DNA from 4 places in the Aquamicrobium ahrensii genome. Region 3 is predicted to be linked to each of the others. Evidence: riboswitches for the same ligand, from Rfam matches in the RefSeq annotation. Region 3 holds a riboswitch; each other region holds the start of a gene.

The links. A riboswitch is a leader RNA that binds a small molecule or an ion and turns the genes downstream of it on or off. The one in region 3 is predicted to bind cobalamin.
Region 1: it holds a riboswitch for cobalamin, as region 3 does, so the genes downstream of both, metE (5-methyltetrahydropteroyltriglutamate--homocysteine S-methyltransferase) here and ABID44_RS05150 (DUF1636 family protein) in region 3, are expected to answer to the same signal.
Region 2: it holds a riboswitch for cobalamin, as region 3 does, so the genes downstream of both, ABID44_RS03690 (aromatic ring-hydroxylating oxygenase subunit alpha) here and ABID44_RS05150 (DUF1636 family protein) in region 3, are expected to answer to the same signal.
Region 4: it holds a riboswitch for cobalamin, as region 3 does, so the genes downstream of both, ABID44_RS03700 (ribonucleoside-diphosphate reductase subunit alpha) here and ABID44_RS05150 (DUF1636 family protein) in region 3, are expected to answer to the same signal.

Annotation. Positions count from the first base shown of each region.
Region 1 covers NZ_JBEPMN010000002.1:161,984-166,532, forward strand. Annotated here, with positions in the region: gene ABID44_RS03665 (ABC transporter ATP-binding protein) at 1-254, shown strand, start outside; gene ABID44_RS03670 (ABC transporter permease) at 267-1,541, shown strand; cobalamin riboswitch at 1,618-1,826, shown strand; gene metE (5-methyltetrahydropteroyltriglutamate--homocysteine S-methyltransferase) at 1,922-4,249, shown strand; gene ABID44_RS03680 (hypothetical protein) at 4,294-4,549, opposite strand, start outside.
Region 2 covers NZ_JBEPMN010000002.1:166,775-171,238, forward strand. Annotated here, with positions in the region: gene ABID44_RS03685 (FAD-binding oxidoreductase) at 1-878, opposite strand, end outside; gene ABID44_RS03690 (aromatic ring-hydroxylating oxygenase subunit alpha) at 898-2,145, opposite strand; cobalamin riboswitch at 2,263-2,480, opposite strand; gene ABID44_RS03695 (ribonucleotide-diphosphate reductase subunit beta) at 2,586-3,707, opposite strand; gene ABID44_RS03700 (ribonucleoside-diphosphate reductase subunit alpha) at 3,869-4,464, opposite strand, start outside.
Region 3 covers NZ_JBEPMN010000003.1:26,227-30,775, reverse strand. Annotated here, with positions in the region: gene cobN (cobaltochelatase subunit CobN) at 1-1,137, opposite strand, end outside; gene cobW (cobalamin biosynthesis protein CobW) at 1,185-2,222, opposite strand; gene ABID44_RS05150 (DUF1636 family protein) at 2,219-2,638, opposite strand; cobalamin riboswitch at 2,676-2,875, opposite strand; gene ABID44_RS05145 (winged helix-turn-helix domain-containing protein) at 2,904-4,106, opposite strand; gene ABID44_RS05140 (NADH-quinone oxidoreductase subunit A) at 4,421-4,549, shown strand, end outside.
Region 4 covers NZ_JBEPMN010000002.1:171,545-176,093, reverse strand. Annotated here, with positions in the region: gene der (ribosome biogenesis GTPase Der) at 1-313, shown strand, start outside; gene ABID44_RS03705 (glutamine synthetase family protein) at 659-2,014, shown strand; cobalamin riboswitch at 2,238-2,453, shown strand; gene ABID44_RS03700 (ribonucleoside-diphosphate reductase subunit alpha) at 2,557-4,549, shown strand, end outside.

The DNA of each region.
Region 1 (4,549 bases), on a different contig from region 3:
TTGTCGGCACCATGTCGCGCGGTCAGATGCAGCGCGTGGCGGTTGCCCGCTCGCTGGTCGGCAGGCCCGGCCTGATCGTGGCCGACGAGCCGACCGCCAGCCTCGATGCCGAATCCGGCGCTGCCGTCGCCAACCTGCTGGTCGAACTGGCACAGGAGGCCGGCTCGACGCTGATCGTTGCCAGCCATGACGGCAGGCTTATCGAACGCATGGGCCGCACCTTGCGGCTGGAGAACGGCCGCCTGGCGGCCTGAGCGGAGAAAGAAGTGTTCCATTTCATTCTTGCCGACCTTCGCCGCAACTGGATCGGCGCGCTGATCCTCGCCCTGCTGATCGCGCTGGCGACGGCGCTCGGCGTATCCGTCACGCTGCAGGAGCGCGCATTGCGGCTGGGCAGCGCGCGTGCCGCGGCCGCCTTCGATCTGGTCGTCGGCGCTGCGGGTTCGGAAACGCAGCTCATCCTGTCGTCGATCTTTCTGCAACCCGCACCGCTGCCGCTGCTGCCGCCTGAAACGCTGGCTGCGCTTCGGGCCGATCCGCGCGTGGAAAATGCCGTTCCCGTCGGCTTCGGCGATTTCGTGGCCGGTTATCCGATCGTGGGCACGACCTCCGACGCGGTTGAGATGCTTGGCGGGCTGGGCGAGGGCGAAGGGTTCAGCCACATGGGCGACGCCATCGTCGGCGCGCAGGTCAGCCGCGCCATCGGCGACAGCTTCCATCCCTTCCACGGGGCGGTCGGCGAAGCCGGCGAGGTGCACTCGCATGTGGAGTACCGGGTGGTCGGCCGCATGGCGCCTACGGGAACGCCGTGGGACCGGGCCATCCTCGTGCCGATCCAGTCGGTGTGGGCCACCCACGCCAATCACGATCACGATCATGGTCATGAGCCGGAGCAGACGGCAGGGCTGGCCGCTGTGGCCAGCGTTCCCCACGATCATGGCCATGACCACGGCCCGGGCTTCGCCGGCGAAGCGGTCGATGAATCCGAATTGCTGCACACTGACAATCCCGGGGTGCCTGCGATTCTCGTGAAGCCGAAGAGCATTGCCGACGCCTACAATCTGCGCCAGCAGTACCGCACGGAAACCACACTGGCCGTCTTTCCCGGTGAAGTGCTGACAAGGCTTTACGGCACCCTGGGCGACGCCCGCCGTATCCTCGGCTTCGTGGCGATGGGCGCGCAGGCGCTGGTCGGGGCGGCGATCCTTATGGTGGTGGCCGTTCACGTGCTCCAGCGCCGCCGCCAGATCGGCGCGCTGAGGGCCTTCGGCGCACCGCGCCCGGTGGTGATGGGCATGGTCTGGACGGAGGTCTTCATCCTTGTCGCGGCCGGTGTGATCTGCGGGTTCGCCATCGGCTATGCGATCGTGCGGGCCATATCCGGCTATCTGGCCAGAAACAGCGGCGTGGCCATGCCGGTGGAGTTCCAGGCGGCGGACCTGTGGACGCTGCTCTTCCTGCTCGTTGCCTGCGCGGCAGCGACCCTGCTTCCCGCGCTCATCGCTTATCGCCAGACCCCGGCGCAGGCGTTGCGATCCTGATAGGAAAAATCCGAAAAGATCAGATCACGATATAAACATTTCTTTATGTGATATTGACAGCGGTGACTGAAACCACGACACTGCGCCTCGTCGTGGTTCTTCGGGGTATTTTACGCCCTGAAGCTAAGAGGGAAGCCGGTGCCTTTGAAAGGAAAGCCGGCGCTGCCCCCGCAACTGTAGGCGGAGAGCCTGCGTCCATCCATGTCACTGGGGTGAAAGCCCCGGGAAGACGGGCGCAGGCGATGACCCGTGAGCCAGGAGACCTGCCATGACAGAAAACGTCCACGGGCGGGGTGTCCCGATGGCCGCGGTGCGTCTGCTTTCCCGGCGGGCGACGACGGCTGTTCTGGTCACCACGCTCCAACCATCGGGGTTATGGAATGGCTATCTCGACAGTTCCCGTCGCAACGCTTGGCGTGCCGCGTATCGGCCGCCGTCGCGAACTCAAGTTCGCTCTCGAAAACTACTGGGCTGGCAAGGATACCGCCGAATCGCTGCTTGAAACGGCAAAGCGCCTGCGCGCCGAAAACTGGCGCCAGCAACGCGACAAGGGGGTGACGCGCATCCCCTCGAACGATTTCTCGCTCTACGACCATGTGCTCGACACGGCCGTCATGATCGGGGCGATCCCTCAGCGCTACGGCTGGACGGGCGGCGAGGTGCCGCTCGACACCTATTTCGCCATGGCGCGGGGCAGCCAGGGCGATGCGGGTTGCGGCCATCCGGGCCATGTCCACAGCACCTCTGCGCTGGAAATGACCAAGTGGTTCGACACCAACTATCACTACATGGTGCCGGAACTTGCGCCCGAACAGCAGTTCGTGCTTGCCACCGCCAAGCCTGTCGACCATTTCCTTGAAGCGAAGGAACTGGGCATCCACACCCGCCCGGTCATCCTCGGGCCTGTCACGTTCCTCCGGCTCGCCAAATCGCGCGGCGAGGAGTTCGACCTGTTGTCGCTGCTGCCCAAGCTGCTGCCGGTCTATTCGGAACTGCTCGGCCGTCTGTACAAGGCCGGCGCCGACTGGGTGCAGATCGACGAGCCGTGCCTTGTCCTCGATCTCGATGACGGTGAGCGTGCCGCGCTGGAAACGGCTTATCGCCATTTCTCCGAGGAGGTGCCAGCGCTCGGCATCATGCTCGCCACCTATTTCGGCGCGCTCGGTGACAATCTGGACCTCGCCCTGTCGCTGCCGGTCTCGGGCCTGCATATCGATCTGGTGCGCGCGCCGGAGCAGCTTGAGCAGGTGGCACGGCTGGCGCCGAAGAATCTGGTGCTGTCGCTCGGGCTGATCGATGGTCGTAACGTCTGGCGTGCCGACCTCACCGCCGCACTCGATTACCTGAAGCCGCTGGTCTGCGGCTGGCCGCTCGACCGCATCGAGATCGCCCCGTCCTGCTCGCTTCTGCATGTGCCGGTCGATCTGGAGCTGGAGACCGCGCTCGATGCGGAACTGAAGTCGTGGCTCGCCTTCGCCACGCAAAAGCTCGATGAGCTCGTGCTTCTGGGTCGGGCATTGTCCGGGGGGCGCGGCGAGGTTGCCGAAGCGCTTCAGGCCAGCGCCGATGCCATCGCCTCGCGCCGCAAATCGCTCCGCGTCCACGATCCGCTGGTCGAGGGCAGGCTGGCCGCTGTGGATGACGCCATGGCACGCCGCAAGAGCGCCTTTGCCGAACGACGCCGCAAGCAGGGCGAGAAGCTGAACCTGCCGAGCTTCCCCACCACCACCATCGGTTCCTTCCCCCAGACGGCCGAGGTGCGCAAGGCCCGCTCCGCCCATGCGAAGGGCGAACTCAGCTTTGCCGATTACGAAGCCTTCCTGCGCAAGCAGACCGAGGCCGCCATTCGCTGGCAGGAGGAAATCGGGCTCGACGTGCTGGTTCACGGCGAGTTCGAGCGCAACGACATGGTGCAGTATTTCGGCGAGCACCTTTCGGGCTTCGCCTTCACGCAGGCCGGCTGGGTGCAGAGCTACGGCTCGCGCTACGTGCGCCCTCCGATCATCTTCGGTGATGTCTCGCGGCCCAACCCGATGACCGTGCGCTGGTGGCAATATGCGCAGTCGCTGACCGACAGGCCGGTCAAGGGCATGCTCACCGGTCCGGTGACGATCCTCAACTGGTCCTTCGTGCGCAACGACATCCCGCGTTCGGAAACCTGCCGCCAGATCGCGCTCGCCATTCGCGACGAGGTGGTCGATCTGGAAAAGGCGGGCGCGGTCATGATCCAGATCGATGAGGCGGCCCTGCGCGAAGGCTTGCCGCTGCGCAAGGCGGACTGGAAGGCCTATCTCGACTGGGCGGTCGGCGGCTTCCGGCTGGCGTCTTCGGGCGTGGGGGATTCGACCCAGATACACACCCATATGTGCTATTCGGAGTTCAACGACATCATCGACGCCATCGCCGCGATGGATGCCGACGTCATCTCCATCGAGACCTCGCGCTCGCGCATGGAACTGCTCGATGCGTTCAGCAACTACAAATATCCGAACGAGATCGGGCCGGGCGTCTACGACATCCATTCGCCGCGCGTGCCGCATACCGGCGAGATGACCGACCTCATCAAGCTGGCCCGCAAGCGGCTGGCCGACAGCCAGATCTGGATCAATCCCGATTGCGGCCTCAAGACCCGCAAATGGGAAGAGGTCAGGCCGGCTCTGGTCAACATGGTGGCGGCCGCCCGCGAATTGCGGGCGCTGGCCGGTTGATCGCCTTGCCTGTCGCCGATTTGCGGCGGCAGGCAACCTGTGGGTCAAAGGCTGGCGGAAGGCTTCGGCCAGTTTCCCTTGCCGGCTACGGCGACCAGCAGCGCGCGCAGGCAGCGCACGTCCGGATGCAGCGTCGGGCGGCTGTCGATCAGTTCGATCTGGCGGCGCGCCTCGTCTTCGAGGCAGGCATGCGGCGGCACCGACATCAGCCAGTCGACGAACACTTCTTCGGGCGGCGGCAGCGGCGAGATTTTCGCCGCCGTTTGCCGGTCGAGTGGTTGTGGGAGGGCGACGGCCGCC
Region 2 (4,464 bases), on a different contig from region 3:
TCCACATCGGAAAGGCTGAAGCGCACCGGCACGGTTGCGGCGGGCGCCGTGCCCGCGTCCGCATTGGCGGGCAGTTCGGGGAAGGCGGCGGGCGCGGGCTCGACCGGCGGCGCGCCGAAGCTTTCCTGATGGTAGAACGCCATATCGAAGCCGGCGGCCTGCAACATCTCGCGCACCGCCCGCATGAACGGTTCGGGGCCGCAGCAAAACACTTCGCGCTCGCGGAAGTCGGGCGACAGAAGCGGCAGGCGCACGGCGTCGATGCGGCCCATATGGCCGAACCAGCTTTCGCGCGACGAGCGTTCCTCGATCAGGAACGACAGCGAAAGGCCGGGCATGCGCGAGCCCAGCAACTCAAGCTCCTTGCGGAAGATGATTTCTTCCGGCCGCCTCGCGCAGTTGACGAAGGACACGTCCGTGCCCGGCGCGCAGTCGTTCAGCCAGCGCAGCATCGACATCACCGGCGTGATGCCGGAGCCGGCCGAGATGAACAGATATTTGGCGGCCGGATGGTTGTGGTGGGTGAATTCGCCGCCCGGCCCGAACGCTTTCAGCCGCGCGCCGACACCCAGATTGTCGAACATCCAGCGGGCGCCCACGCTGCCCGGCTGCGCCTTCACCGTCACCGCGATGGAGAAGGGGCGCGATGGCGACGACGACAGCGTGTAGGTGCGCATGAGCGGCCCGTCGTCCACGGGCAATTCGAGCGTTATGAACTGGCCCGGCTTGTAGCGGAACCATGTCTGCGCATCGGACCGGAAGGTGAAGGTCTTCACCTCCGGCGTCTCGTCCGCGATGCCGATCACCTCCAGAACCTGAAGGCGATCGTTCCACGGGGCCATCTCGTCCAGATGGCGGTAGAGCCCGGGATCGGTCATGGCGTTCATCGGCTTCTCCTCAGGCGACGTTCTTCAGCCTGGGCTTTTCACCCTCGCAAAGCCGTGGCTCCATGAAGTGCGCATACCATTCCACGAACTGGATCACGCCCCCTTCATGCAGTTCCGAATAGGGGCCGGGCTCATAGGCCGGCGAGCGGATGCCGAAGGCGTTCTCCTCCACAATGCGGCGGTCCTGATCATTGGTCTCCGTCCACACATGGATGAGTTCCTCCAGATCGTAGTCGACGCCTTCGACCGCATCCTTGTGGACCAGCCATTTGGTGGTGACGGCGGTCTCTTCAGGGCCAAGCGGGATGACGCGGAAGGTCACGGCATGGTCGATCAGCACATGGTTCCATGTGGCGGGGTAGTGATAGAGCATCAGCGTGCCGATACGATCGGCGCTGACCTGATCGGAAAGATTGCGCTTCACCGAGGGCTTGCCGGTCATGGTGTAGCTCACCGCGTCGCGCAGCAGCGGCGCGCGGGTGGCGCGGAACTGTCCGGCCTCGTCGATGCGGAAGCGCGCTGGCAGGCCCGCCGCCTCGCATTTTTCCCAGTGCTCCACCATCTCCGGATCGCTCTCGGCACCATTGACGCCGGTGACGCTGGGCGCTTCCGGGAAGGTCTTGCACAGTTCCGGATGGTTGCCCGCGCAGTGGTAGCATTCGCGGTTGTTCTCCCACACCAGCTTCCAGTTGGCCTTCTCGACGATGGTCGATTCATAGGCGATCTTCGCCTCGGAAAGCTTGTGCGGTGCGAAATAGGGCTCCATCAGCATGCGGAACGGCTCGAAATCGGCCGGCTCGTCCGCAAGGCAGATGAAAATGTAGCCAGCGACGCTCTCGCAGGCGATGGGCTTGAGCGAATGGGCGGACGGGTCGAAATCCTCGGCCATCTGGCGGGCGAAGAGCAGCCTGCCGTCGAGGTCGTAGGTCCACTGGTGATAGGGGCAGACCAGCCGCGCAGAGGTGCCTTTCGGCGTCGTGCATACGCGGCTTCCGCGGTGGCGGCAGGAATTGTGGAAGGCTCTGATCCTGCCTTCGCGGTCGCGCACGATCACGATCGGGTAGGAGCCGACCTGCACGGTGAAGAAGCTTCCCGGCTTCGCCACCTCGCAATCATGGCCGATGAAGAGCCAGTCCCGATACCAGATCAGCTCCATGTCGAGCCTGAAGAAATCGGGATCGGTGTAGAAGGGCTGCTCCAGCGACCAGCCGTGCCTGCGGGCGCGGATCAGCGTGAGCATTTCGTTACGGGCGTCCATGTCCTGTCCTCGCTAAAGGACTGAACTTGGTGGTGATTTGGGGAAGGAACGGCAACCGCCGACGCCGGCGGCCGGGTCGTACGCCATTCGCTCCTTGACCGCCCACCGCGATCAGTCGAGACCAACGTGCTCAAGGCTGGTTTCCGGGCTCCGGAGCGTCCCGTAAAGGACCGCCTCGACACCTTCCCGGGGGCATCTCCCCAGTGGTTCACCGTCGAGGTTTGCGCTCCGCCACCGTTGCGGGGGCAGCGCCGGACTTCCTCTTGCGAGGGCGCCGGCTTCCCAATTCTCCCTTCCGCACGAGGCGGTCGGGCACCTTAAGCATATTGATGTGAACACCATTCGCGGTGGCGAGGAGCATGAGAAAGCGACATCGCCCCGGCGCAAAGACGACAGGCGATGCCGTGACGCGTGAACCTGCCGTCCCACGGCGATCCAGGTCAGTCCCAGGCCAGCGCGCCGCCGTTCTGGTACTCGATGACGCGGGTCTCGAAGAAGTTCTTTTCCTTCTTCAGATCCATGGTTTCGCTCATCCATGGGAACGGGTTTTCGGTCTCGGCGAAGACCGGCGCGAGGCCGAGCTGGGCGCAGCGGCGGTTGGCGATGAAGTGCATGTATTGCTCGCACAGCGCCGCGTTGAGGCCGAGGAATCCACGCGGCATCGTATCGCGGCCATAGGCGGCTTCCAGTTCGGCTGCGTCGAGGATCATGCCGCGCACCTCGTCCTGGAACGCCTTGGTCCACAGGTGCGGGTTTTCCAGCTTGATCTGGTTGATGACGTCGACGCCGAAATTCAGGTGAATCGATTCGTCGCGCAGGATGTACTGGTACTGTTCGGCGATGCCGACCATCTTGTTGCGGCGGCCGAGCGACAGGATCTGCGCGAAGCCGGTGTAGAACCACATGCCCTCGAAGATGACGTAGAAGGCGACAAGGTCGCGCAGGAAGGATTGATCGGCATCCGGCGTGCCGGTCTTGAAGTCGGGATTGTCGAGGTTCTGCGTGTGCTTCAGCGCCCATTCGGCTTTGTCGGTGATCGACGGCACCTCGCGGTACATGTTGAACAGCTCGCCTTCATCGAGGGCGAGGCTTTCCACGATGTACTGGAAAGTGTGGGTATGGATCGCCTCCTCGAAAGCCTGACGCAGCAGATATTGCCGGCATTCGGGATTGGTCAGATGGCGGTAGATGGCGAGCACGATATTGTTCGCCACCAGCGATTCGGAAGCCGCGAAGAAACCGAGATTGCGCTTGAGCATGCGCCGCTCGTCTTCCGTCAGCCCATCCTTCGACTTCCACAGCGCGATGTCGGCCTGCATCGACACCTCGGTCGGCATCCAGTGATTGTTGCAGCCGGAGAGGTACTTTTCCCATGCCCAGCGATACTTCAGCGGCAAGAGCTGGTTCACGTCGGCACGGGCGTTGATCATGCGCTTTTCATCGACGGTCACGCGCGCGGCGCCCCGCTCGATTTCGCCAAGGCCGGTGGCGTCGCCGGCAGGCGCATCCTTGCCCGGAAGCGGGATTGAAGGGTTGTTTTTGGGTTCGGACCAGTCGAGCATCTCATTCTCCGGTTAGGCTTGGCGCACCCATCCCTGACGCTTCAGGCATCGGCCGGAGGCCGGTCGGGATCGCATGAATGGTGATGGCGCAGGATGGGGCGATGTCTCCCCATCCCGGCCTGTCAGCTTTGCCCTCCCCGGCGGGGAGGGCGGGTGCCTGCTTACTGGCAGGCTTCGCAGTCGGGGTCGTCGATGGCGCAGGCCTTGCCCCATGCCGCACTTGGGTCGACCATGATCGGCGTGGCAGCTTCCGCTGCCGACACGCTTGCCGGCGAAACGGCGTTGAGCTTGCCGTCGGTGCCCTTGAGCGTCGACTTCTCGACATGGGTGGCCGAGCGCGAGCGCAGGTAATAGGTCGTCTTCAGGCCCTTGCGCCATGCAAGCCGGTAAAGCTCGTCCAGCTTCTTGCCGCTCGGATTGGCGATGTAGAGGTTGAGCGACTGCGCCTGATCGATCCATTTCTGGCGGCGCGAGGCGGCGTCGATCAGCCAGGAGGAGTCGATTTCGAAGGCGGTGGCGTAGAGGGCCTTGAGATCGTCCGGGATGCGGTCGATCTGGCCGACGGAGCCGTCGAAATACTTCATGTCCGAAACCATCACCTCGTCCCACAGCCCGCGGGCTTTCAGGTCATGGACGAGCGCGGCGTTCACCACGGTGAAGTCGCCCGACATGTTCGATTTGACGAACAGGTTCTGATAGGCCGGCTCGATCGACTGCGCCACGCCGCAGATGTTGGAGATGGTCGCCGTCGGCGCGA
Region 3 (4,549 bases):
GAGGATGACGATGCGCCGCTTTGCCGGCGGCGTGGCCCGCAGCCGCAGGAAAGCGCAAAGCCGCCGCGCCACCTGCGCGATGCGGTCGGGCGCCGGCTGGTTCACATAGGCGCGCAGACCGAGCGCCGGGTCGGCATCCGTCTCCGCCTTCAGGGAGATGACGCCGGCCATGACGCGCCCGTCAAGTTCAGGCAGCACGGCATGCATGGCGAGGTCGGCGGGCGCGAGGCCGCGCTGGCCGCCTTCCCATGCCTCACGCTTCGTCGTCGCGACGACCACCTGAAAAACCGGAACGCCGGTGCGGTCGAACAGCGTTTCCGCACCCGCTTCAGCGCCGGAGGCGAAGGCCGTGGCGGTGATGATGGCGGCCGGCCGAAGAGCCGCGACTGCCTGCTCGACGAAGGCGAGGGAGGTCGCGTCCTTCAGGCTGGAGACGAAGACAGGAACCGCCACGACGCCGGTGCGGCGCAATTCGACTGTCAGCGCATCGATGGGGGCGATGTCGTTCGCCAGAAGCATCGAACGGTAGAAAAGAACCGGCACGACGGGCGCTTCCCCACCGATGCGCGGCGTTTCGACGACGCCTGATCCGGGTTCGTAAAAGCCGGCCCTCGGCACGGGTTCGGGCGCTGCGGATTCGGCCTCATGGCCTGCAAGCATGGCCAGCCGGCGCACCAGCGCCTGCATGTTGGCCGGCCCGCCCTCGCGGAAATAGCCGAGCAGCAGGGCGAGCTCCTCGCGCGGCAGGGTGGAGGCCTGCATCAGCCGCTCGTCCTCCTCGCGGCATTCTCCGGGCAGCAGGGCCAGCTTGACGCCCCCGGCGCGGGCGGTGGCGGCAAGCTGGTCGCAGCCGTAGCGCCACCAGTCGTAGCCGCCCAGAAGCCGCACCAGAATGACTTTTGCGTGGCTCGCGACGCTGTCCACCCACAGGTCGACCGACATGGGATGGCGCAGGTCGCGCAGGGCCGCCAGCCGCATGGAGGGCAGGCGGTCCGCTTCTGCTTTCCATGCCGAGGCCAGCGCCGCAAGATCGCTGTCCGTGAAGGACAGGGCCACCACGTCGCCCGGTGTCTGGCGCAGGTCGACCGGCTCGATGACGTCGTCGAGCGAGGCGGAACTGGTGGTCAGGATGTGCATCGTTCAATCCTGATGAATGGCCTGATGAGTGGCGTCCTTTGCCTTGTTCAGCCTGCGAGTATGGTCTCGATGGCCGGACGGTCGAGACCCTTGAGGCCGATCACCACCAGCCGCGAGCGTCGGTCATCCCCGGTTGCCCAGGCGCGATCATAATAATGATTGACGCGCGGTCCGACAGCCTGAACCAGCAGACGCATCGGTTTTCCCGAAACCTCGACGAAGCCCTTGACGCGCAGCACATCCTCCTGCTCGGCGGCGGCGGCGATACGGCGCGCCAGCTCCTCGGGGTCGGTCACCGCGGGAACGTCGATGACGAAGGTGTCGAAGTCGTCGTGCTCATGATCGCCCGCGCCGTCATGATGCGACTTGCGGTTTTCTATGTCGTCCTCGACAGCGAGGCCGAGGCCGAGCAGGATCGACGGATCGACCTTGCCATGTTCGGAGGGAACGACCTTCACGGCTGGGGTGATATGGGCGTCCACGATCTTGCGGGCGCGGGCGGCGGCGGCTTCGTCCAGCAGATCGCTCTTGGACAGGATGATGAGGTCGGCGCAGGCCACCTGATCCTCGAACACCTCCTCGATCGGGTCGTCATGGTCGAGCGATTCGTCCCCGGCGCGCTGGGCGGCGAGCGCGTCCATGTCGGAGGCGACCTTGCCCTCGGCAAGTGCGGGGCCATCCACCACGGCGACCACGCCGTCGACGGTGACGCGGCTTTTCACCGTCGGCCACTGGAAAGCCTGCACCAGCGGTTTCGGCAGGGCGAGGCCGGAGGTTTCGATCAGGATGTGATCGACCCTGGGCGTGCGAGACAGGATCTGGTCGAGCGCCGGCACGAAATCGTCGGCCACGGTGCAGCAGATGCAGCCATTGGCCAGTTCCACGATGTTTTCTTCCGGGCAGCTATCGATGCCGCAGCCTTTCAATATCTCGCCATCGACGCCGACGTCGCCGAATTCGTTGACGATGAGCGCGAGGCGTTTGCCGTTGCTGTTCTCCAGCAGGTTGCGGATCAGCGTGGTCTTGCCGGCGCCGAGGAAGCCGGTGACGACGGTGCAGGGCACACGGGTGGCGTTTGCGGTCATGATCTGTCCTTGAGGAGAGTGAGGGGAGGGATGCGCGCAACGAGGCCGCGCTTGAGCGAATCGGGACGACCGCGCCATGGAATCTTGCCGTCATCGGCGTCGGCCAGCAGGCTGGCACCGGCGACCAGATCGGCCCCGCAATCTTCGGTGAGATCGCCGAACACGTAGCTCCATGCGCCTTCCGACAGGATCGAGGCGCTTAACCTGCGCTTGCAGTTGCCGAGGCATTCTGCCGTGCGCACCTCGACCGGCAGGCCGGCGGCGGCCCGGCGCGCATCCTCCGCCAACTTTTCACCGGCGCGCGGATGCGCATCCGAGCCGGTGGCGTCGCGGCAGGAGATGCACACGATGATGGTCGTGCCGGCTCCTGTGGCGCTGGCGGCTGGTTCCGTCTGAGTGGGCGGGCCTGAATCCAATATCTGCTCCTTGCCCGGGACACCCGCCAGGCTTTCGGCTCGTTCCTTGCAGACGGCAGGTCTCCTGGCTCGCGGGTCGTCGCCCTGTCGCCGCCTTCCCGGGTCCGCACCCAGTGGCTGTCGGCTGAGGCTCGTCGCTTACAGTTGCGGGGACAGCTGCGGGTTCGGGGTCACCTCACCGCATTCCCTCTTAGCTCCCCTCCTTGGGAAAGGGAGACCGTCTGGGCGGATTTAGGCTTGGGCGGGTCCGGCTGTCAACTTGCGGCTACGACACGAGCATGTCCGCCAGCGCCGGGCCGAGATTCCCGGCGGGGATAATCTCGATCCGGTCGAGATTCAGCCAGTCGCGAAACTGCTCCAGTTCGGCGAGAAGAGCTTCAGCGGTTTCGGCCGGTGCCCCCTGTTCGGCGTATGCGGCATGGACGCGCAGCACGCCCGCCCCGCGGTCGGCCCTGAGATCGACGCGCGCGACGATCCTGTCGCCGAGCAGAAAGGGCAGGACATAGTAGCCATATCGTCGCTTGGCGGCCGGCGTGTAGATTTCGATACGGTAGCGGAAGCCGAACAGGTTTTCCGTACGATCCCGCTCGAACACCAGTGGATCGAAAGGCGCCAGCAGGGCGCGGGCTTCGACCCTGCGCGGCCGGCGCGCGTCGCGGTGCAGGTAAGCCTGCCGTGACCAGCCCTTGATGGCGACGGGAATCAACTCGCCTTCCTCGACAAGCTCGGCAATGCGGGGGGCCGCTTCAGTGGCGGAGAGCCGGAAATAATCGCGCAGACATGCGGCGGTGGCGATGCCATGGGCGCGGGCGGAGATGCGCAGCAGTTCGCGCTGGGCGTCGGCTGTAGCTGGAACCGGCGTGTCGAGTATGGAACGCGGCAGCACCCGTTCGGGCAGGTCATAGACGCGTTCGAAGCCGCGTCGGCAGGCCGTTGTGACCCTTCCGGCCCAGAACAGCCATTCGAAGGCCGCCTTGGCGTCGCTCCAGCCCCACCAGCCGCCCGAGCCCTTGTGGCCTTCCATGTCGGATGCGGCCAGCGGCCCGTGCGTTTCCACTTCGCGGAAAATCTCTTCGACGAAATCCGAGCGCTCCCGGCCGAATCTGGCCAATGTGCGATACATCTCCTCGCCGCGCGCTGCTTTTTCCATGCGCCAGCGCAGCAGCGGATATGTCTCCAGCGGCAGGAACGATGCCTCATGCGCCCAGTACTCGAAAAGCAGGCGTCTGGCCCCCGGACGGGTGGCTTCATCCAGAAGAGAGAGAGGGTAGGGGCCGAGCCGGGAATAAAGCGGCATGTAGTGCGCGCGCACCACCGCGCTGACCGAGTCGATCTGCAGCAGACCGATGCGCGACAGCGTGCGGGAAAGGCGCCGGCGATCCAACGCAGCCTTTGCGCGCCCTCCGCCGAAGCCCTGCGCGGACAGGGCGATACGGCGCGCCAGAGCCGGGGAGAGGGTTTCCTTCATGCAATCCAAACCTATCTCAAGTCATGGTTTACGGCAGCCCGATTCCAGCAATCTAGCAGCCGAGGCTCGTGGATGCTGTCAGGACTAAAAGTGGAGTAAAAAGTGAAGGAAATCAAAGATGATCAGTTTTGTCGCAGATAGTGTGCAGTGCAGCGTTTTGGTCAAGGTTTGACTTGCTTCGGCAATCCGGCTGCGCTAACCCTCGCCGCGTTGCAGCAGGGGACCAAATGGTTCCGGGCAAATCTGTCACGCTTCCGTAACAGGGCCGGCTGCGCTAGTTTCAGGCGGATCCGCCGCCAACGGAAAGTTGCAGCATGAACGAATTGTTGAGTTCGTATCTGCCGATCGTCATATTCATCGGCGTGGCGCTGGTAATCGGGCTGGCACTCATCGTGGCTCCGTTCCTGGTCGCCTATCGTGATCCCGACCCCGAGAAGCTGTCC
Region 4 (4,549 bases), on a different contig from region 3:
GCGCACCCACAAGGTGTGGAACAGCCGCGTTTCCACGGGCAGGCTGAACCGCTGGCTGGAAGGCATCCTCGCCCATCATCCGCCGCCCGCCGTCGCCGGCCGCCGGCTGAAGATCAAATATGTGACGCAGGCCAAGACGCGCCCGCCCGGCTTCGTCGTTTCCTGCTCACGGCCGGACGCCATGCCGCAATCCTATGTGCGCTATCTGGTCAACAATATGCGCGAGGCCTTCGACATGCCCGGCGTGCCGATCCGGGTCGCATTGCGCACCTCGGATAATCCTTTCGCGAACCGGGCCCGCAAGAAGAGCTGACCCCGCCAACCGGCTTGGCAAGTCGATATCCGCCGGATATTGTCAACGCCAAGATGGTTCGCTCCATGCGAACCGCGGGGATGGCGCTGGGGGGAACGCACTTTTTTGCTTGCTCTCGGGAAGCCTCTCGCCGGCTTCAACGGGGGCAAGTTTCAAAATTCCCGGGAACAGGACATTCCGGTCCGGGCGACCGCTGACCCGATACGGCGCGCACAGGCGGCGTCGTCCCTTTTTCTCCCCTGACATTGTGAATCCTGCCGCGCCTTTGCGCGGCCTGCGCGCGTGCGGTTCCTTGCGAGCCTTCCGCGTCCTCACCCCTATGTTCGACCAACCCGGAGGCATCAATTGAGTGAAGCGATCAGGGAGGTTCTGGACTGGCTGAATGGCCGGCCCGACATCCAGAGCCTGAGGGCCGCGGTCTGCGACCTGAATGGCATCATGCGGGGCAAGCGCATTCCCGTCGATCAGGCGGTCAAGGCCCTGCAAGGCAAGCTGCGCATGCCCTATTCGGTATGCGGTGTCGACATATGGGGCGAAGACATCGTCGGCAACAAGCTGGTGTTCTCGACCGGCGACGCCGACGGCATCTGCCACTGGACCGGGCGCGGCATCCTGCCGATGGAATGGACCGCGCACCCCACCGCCCTCGTTCCCCTCTGGCTGTCCGACGAAAGCGGCGCGCCTTTCCTTGGCGATCCGCGCCAGGTGCTGGCCCGCATCCTCGACCGCTACAAGGCGCTAAACCTCACGCCGGTGGTCGCCACCGAACTGGAATTCTATCTGGTCGATCCGAAGCCGGCGCGGCCGCGCGGACCGGTCTCGCCGGTCACCGGCCGTCGGCTCGATTCCGACGCCGCCCTTTCCATCGACGAGATCGACGATTTCGAAGGTTTCATGCACGATGTCTATGAAGCCTGCCGGGCGCAGGACATTCCGGTCGATTCGGCGATCGCGGAAAACGGCGTCGGCCAGTTCGAGATCAACCTCAACCATGTCGATGACGCGCTGCGCGCCGCGGACGACGCCATCCTGTTCAAGCGCACGGTGAAGGGCATCGCCCGCCAGCACGGTTTCATCGCTTCCTTCATGGCGAAGCCCTATGGAAAACGTTCGGGCAGCGGGCTGCATGTCCATTTCAGTCTCCAGGACAAGGACGGCGCCAACGTCTTCGACGACGGGACCGTGCGAGGCTCCGACACTTTACGGCATGCAGTGGGCGGATTGCTCGCCGCGATGGCGGAGAGCACGCTGGTGTTCGCGCCCCATTTCAACTCGTACCGCCGCCTGCGTCCGAATTCCCATGCGCCGACCGCAGTGGCCTGGGGCTACGAAAACCGCATGGTGGCTATCCGCATTCCGGGCGGCCCTTCCTCGGCGCGCCGCATCGAACATCGCGTCGCCGGGGCCGACGCCAATCCATATCTTGTGCTGGCCGCGATTCTCGGGGCAGCGCTTATCGGCATCGAAAAGAAGCTGAATCCCGGCGAGCCGGCGACGACAGACGTTTATGAACGCAACCTGCCCAAGTTGCCGCCTGACTGGGCCTCGGCCATCGCCAGTTTCGAAAGCGGCAACCTCGTCGCCGAGATATTCCCCGACGCGTTGCGAGGCTGGCTGGTCGCGTGCAAAAGGCAGGAACTCGAAACCTTTGCGCTGCGAGTCAATAATTTCGAGTTCGAGACCTATCTGGAAGCGGTCTGATCCCGCGCGTCGGCGCAACGGCCGCCGCCCGCACTCCCTGTGTCTATCTTGCGCCGGGTGTTCCGCCCGGCGCCAAAATGCTTCAGCATGGCTGAGGCGACCGAAGCCGCTCGATCATTCCCGCGCCAACATTCATGCACAGGCAGCCTTTGGATAGCGTGGATAAAATCACCCTGCCATTATAATTTCCACGCTAGCTGTTGACAGAAAAAAGCACCCTGATACTAAATGTAGTTGCCATGGTTCCTTTCTGAATCCTTATGGTTCGGCAAGGCTAAGAGGGAAGCCGGTGCCCTTCCGGGGAATTCCGGCGCTGCCCCCGCAACTGTAAACGGTGAGTCGCTGTCTCTTTCGTGTCACTGGCGCCAGAAGCGCCGGGAAGGCCCGACGGCGACGATGATCCGTGAGCCAGGAGACCTGCCCTGACGATGCACGAAACTCGGGCGGGGTGTCCCGGAGGTGCGCCTGCCCGCGCGGCCTGAACCGCGCTTTCCGGCATGCGTCGCCTTCAACGTCCCCGTCCACAGCGCCACGGGGACAAGATGCCGGCGACCACTGCACTCCAGACAAACGGGACCGATGCGGTTCCACCATCCATCGACACCGAAGTCCGCACCCCGACCGAGCCGGGCTACCGCATCATCCGCCGCAACGGATCGGTCACGCCCTTCGATCCGACCAAGATCACCGTTGCGCTGACCAAGGCGTTTCTGGCCGTGGAGGGTTCGGTGGCGGCCGGCTCGCGCCGCGTGCATGACGTGGTCAAGGATCTGACGGAACAGGTCGTGTCTAACCTCATGCGCCGCGTTGGCGAGGGGCGCACCTTCCACATCGAGGACGTGCAGGATCAGGTCGAGCTGGCGCTGATGCGTTCGGAGCACCACAAGGTCGCCCGCGCCTATGTGCTTTATCGCGAGGAGCGCACCCGCGAGCGGGCGGCCGCCAGGGCGTCCACAATCGAGACGGCGGCGCCTTCGCTCCACGTCACCCTCGCCAATGGCGAAAAGGCGGCGCTGGACGAAGACCGCTTCCGCCGCATCGTCGAGGAAGCCTGCGAGGGACTGGAGGCGGTGTCGCCGCAGACGATCCTGACCGAAGCGCTGCGCAACCTCTATGACGGCATCACCGAGGACGAACTGTCGCTGGCGCCGATCCTCGCCTCGCGCACGCTGGTCGAGACCGAACCGAATTACAGCTTCGTTTCCGCCCGCCTGCTGCTCGACCGGCTGCGCCACGAGGCGCTGAGCTTCGTGACCGGCCGCTCCGAGCAGGCCACGCAGGCCGACATGGCCGGGCGCTACGCCACCTATTTCCCCGAATTCATCAGGACCGGCATCGAGGCCGAGCTGATCGACCCCGAACTCGGCCGCTACGACCTGAAGCGCATCGGCGCGGCGCTCAAACCGGAGCGCGACCTGAATTTCCAGTATCTCGGCCTGCAAACCCTCTACGATCGCTATTTCCTGCACACCAAAGGCAAGCGCTTTGAGCTGCCGCAGGCCTTCTTCATGCGCGTCGCCATGGGGCTCGCCATACGCGAGATCGACCGCGAGGCGCGCGCCATCGAGTTCTACAATCTGTTGTCGTCCTTCGACTTCATGTGCTCGACGCCGACCCTGTTCAATTCCGGCACGCTGCGGCCACAGCTCTCGTCCTGCTTCCTCACCACCATCGGCGACGATCTCGAAGCCATCTTCAAGGGTGTCCGGGACAACGCGCTGCTCGCCAAATATTCCGGCGGCCTCGGCAACGACTGGACGCCGGTGCGCGGCCTCGGCGCCCACATCAAGGGCACCAATGGCGAGAGCCAGGGCGTCGTGCCTTTCCTCAAGGTGGCCAACGATACGGCCATCGCCGTCAATCAGGGCGGTAAGCGCAAGGGCGCGGTCTGCGCCTATCTGGAAACATGGCACGTCGACATCGAGGAATTCCTCGATCTGCGCAAGAATACCGGCGACGACCGCCGCCGCACGCACGACATGAACACCGCCAACTGGGTGCCGGACCTTTTCATGGAGCGCGTCGCCGCCGACGGCGAATGGACGCTGTTCTCGCCCGACGAGGTGGTCGACCTGCACGACCTTTACGGCGCAGCCTTCCGCAAGGCCTACGAAGCTTATGAGGAAAAGGCGGCGGCCGGCGGCGTCAGGGTGTATCGCAAGGTGCGGGCGCTCGACCTGTGGCGCAAGATGCTGACCATGCTGTTCGAGACCGGGCATCCGTGGATCACCTTCAAGGACCCCTGCAACATCCGCTCGCCGCAAGGCCATGTCGGCGTGGTGCATTCGTCGAACCTGTGTACGGAAATCACCCTCAACACATCGAAGGACGAGGTGGCCGTGTGCAATCTCGGCTCCGTCAACCTCGCCAACCACGTGGCGCAAAAGGGTCTCGACCTCGACCGTCTGGCGCAAACAGTCGCCACGGCGATGCGCATGCTCGACAACGTCATCGACATCAACTTCTACACAATCCCCGAAGCGCGCGCCTCGAACCTGCGCCACCGCCCGGTCGGCCTCGGCCTGATGGGCTTCC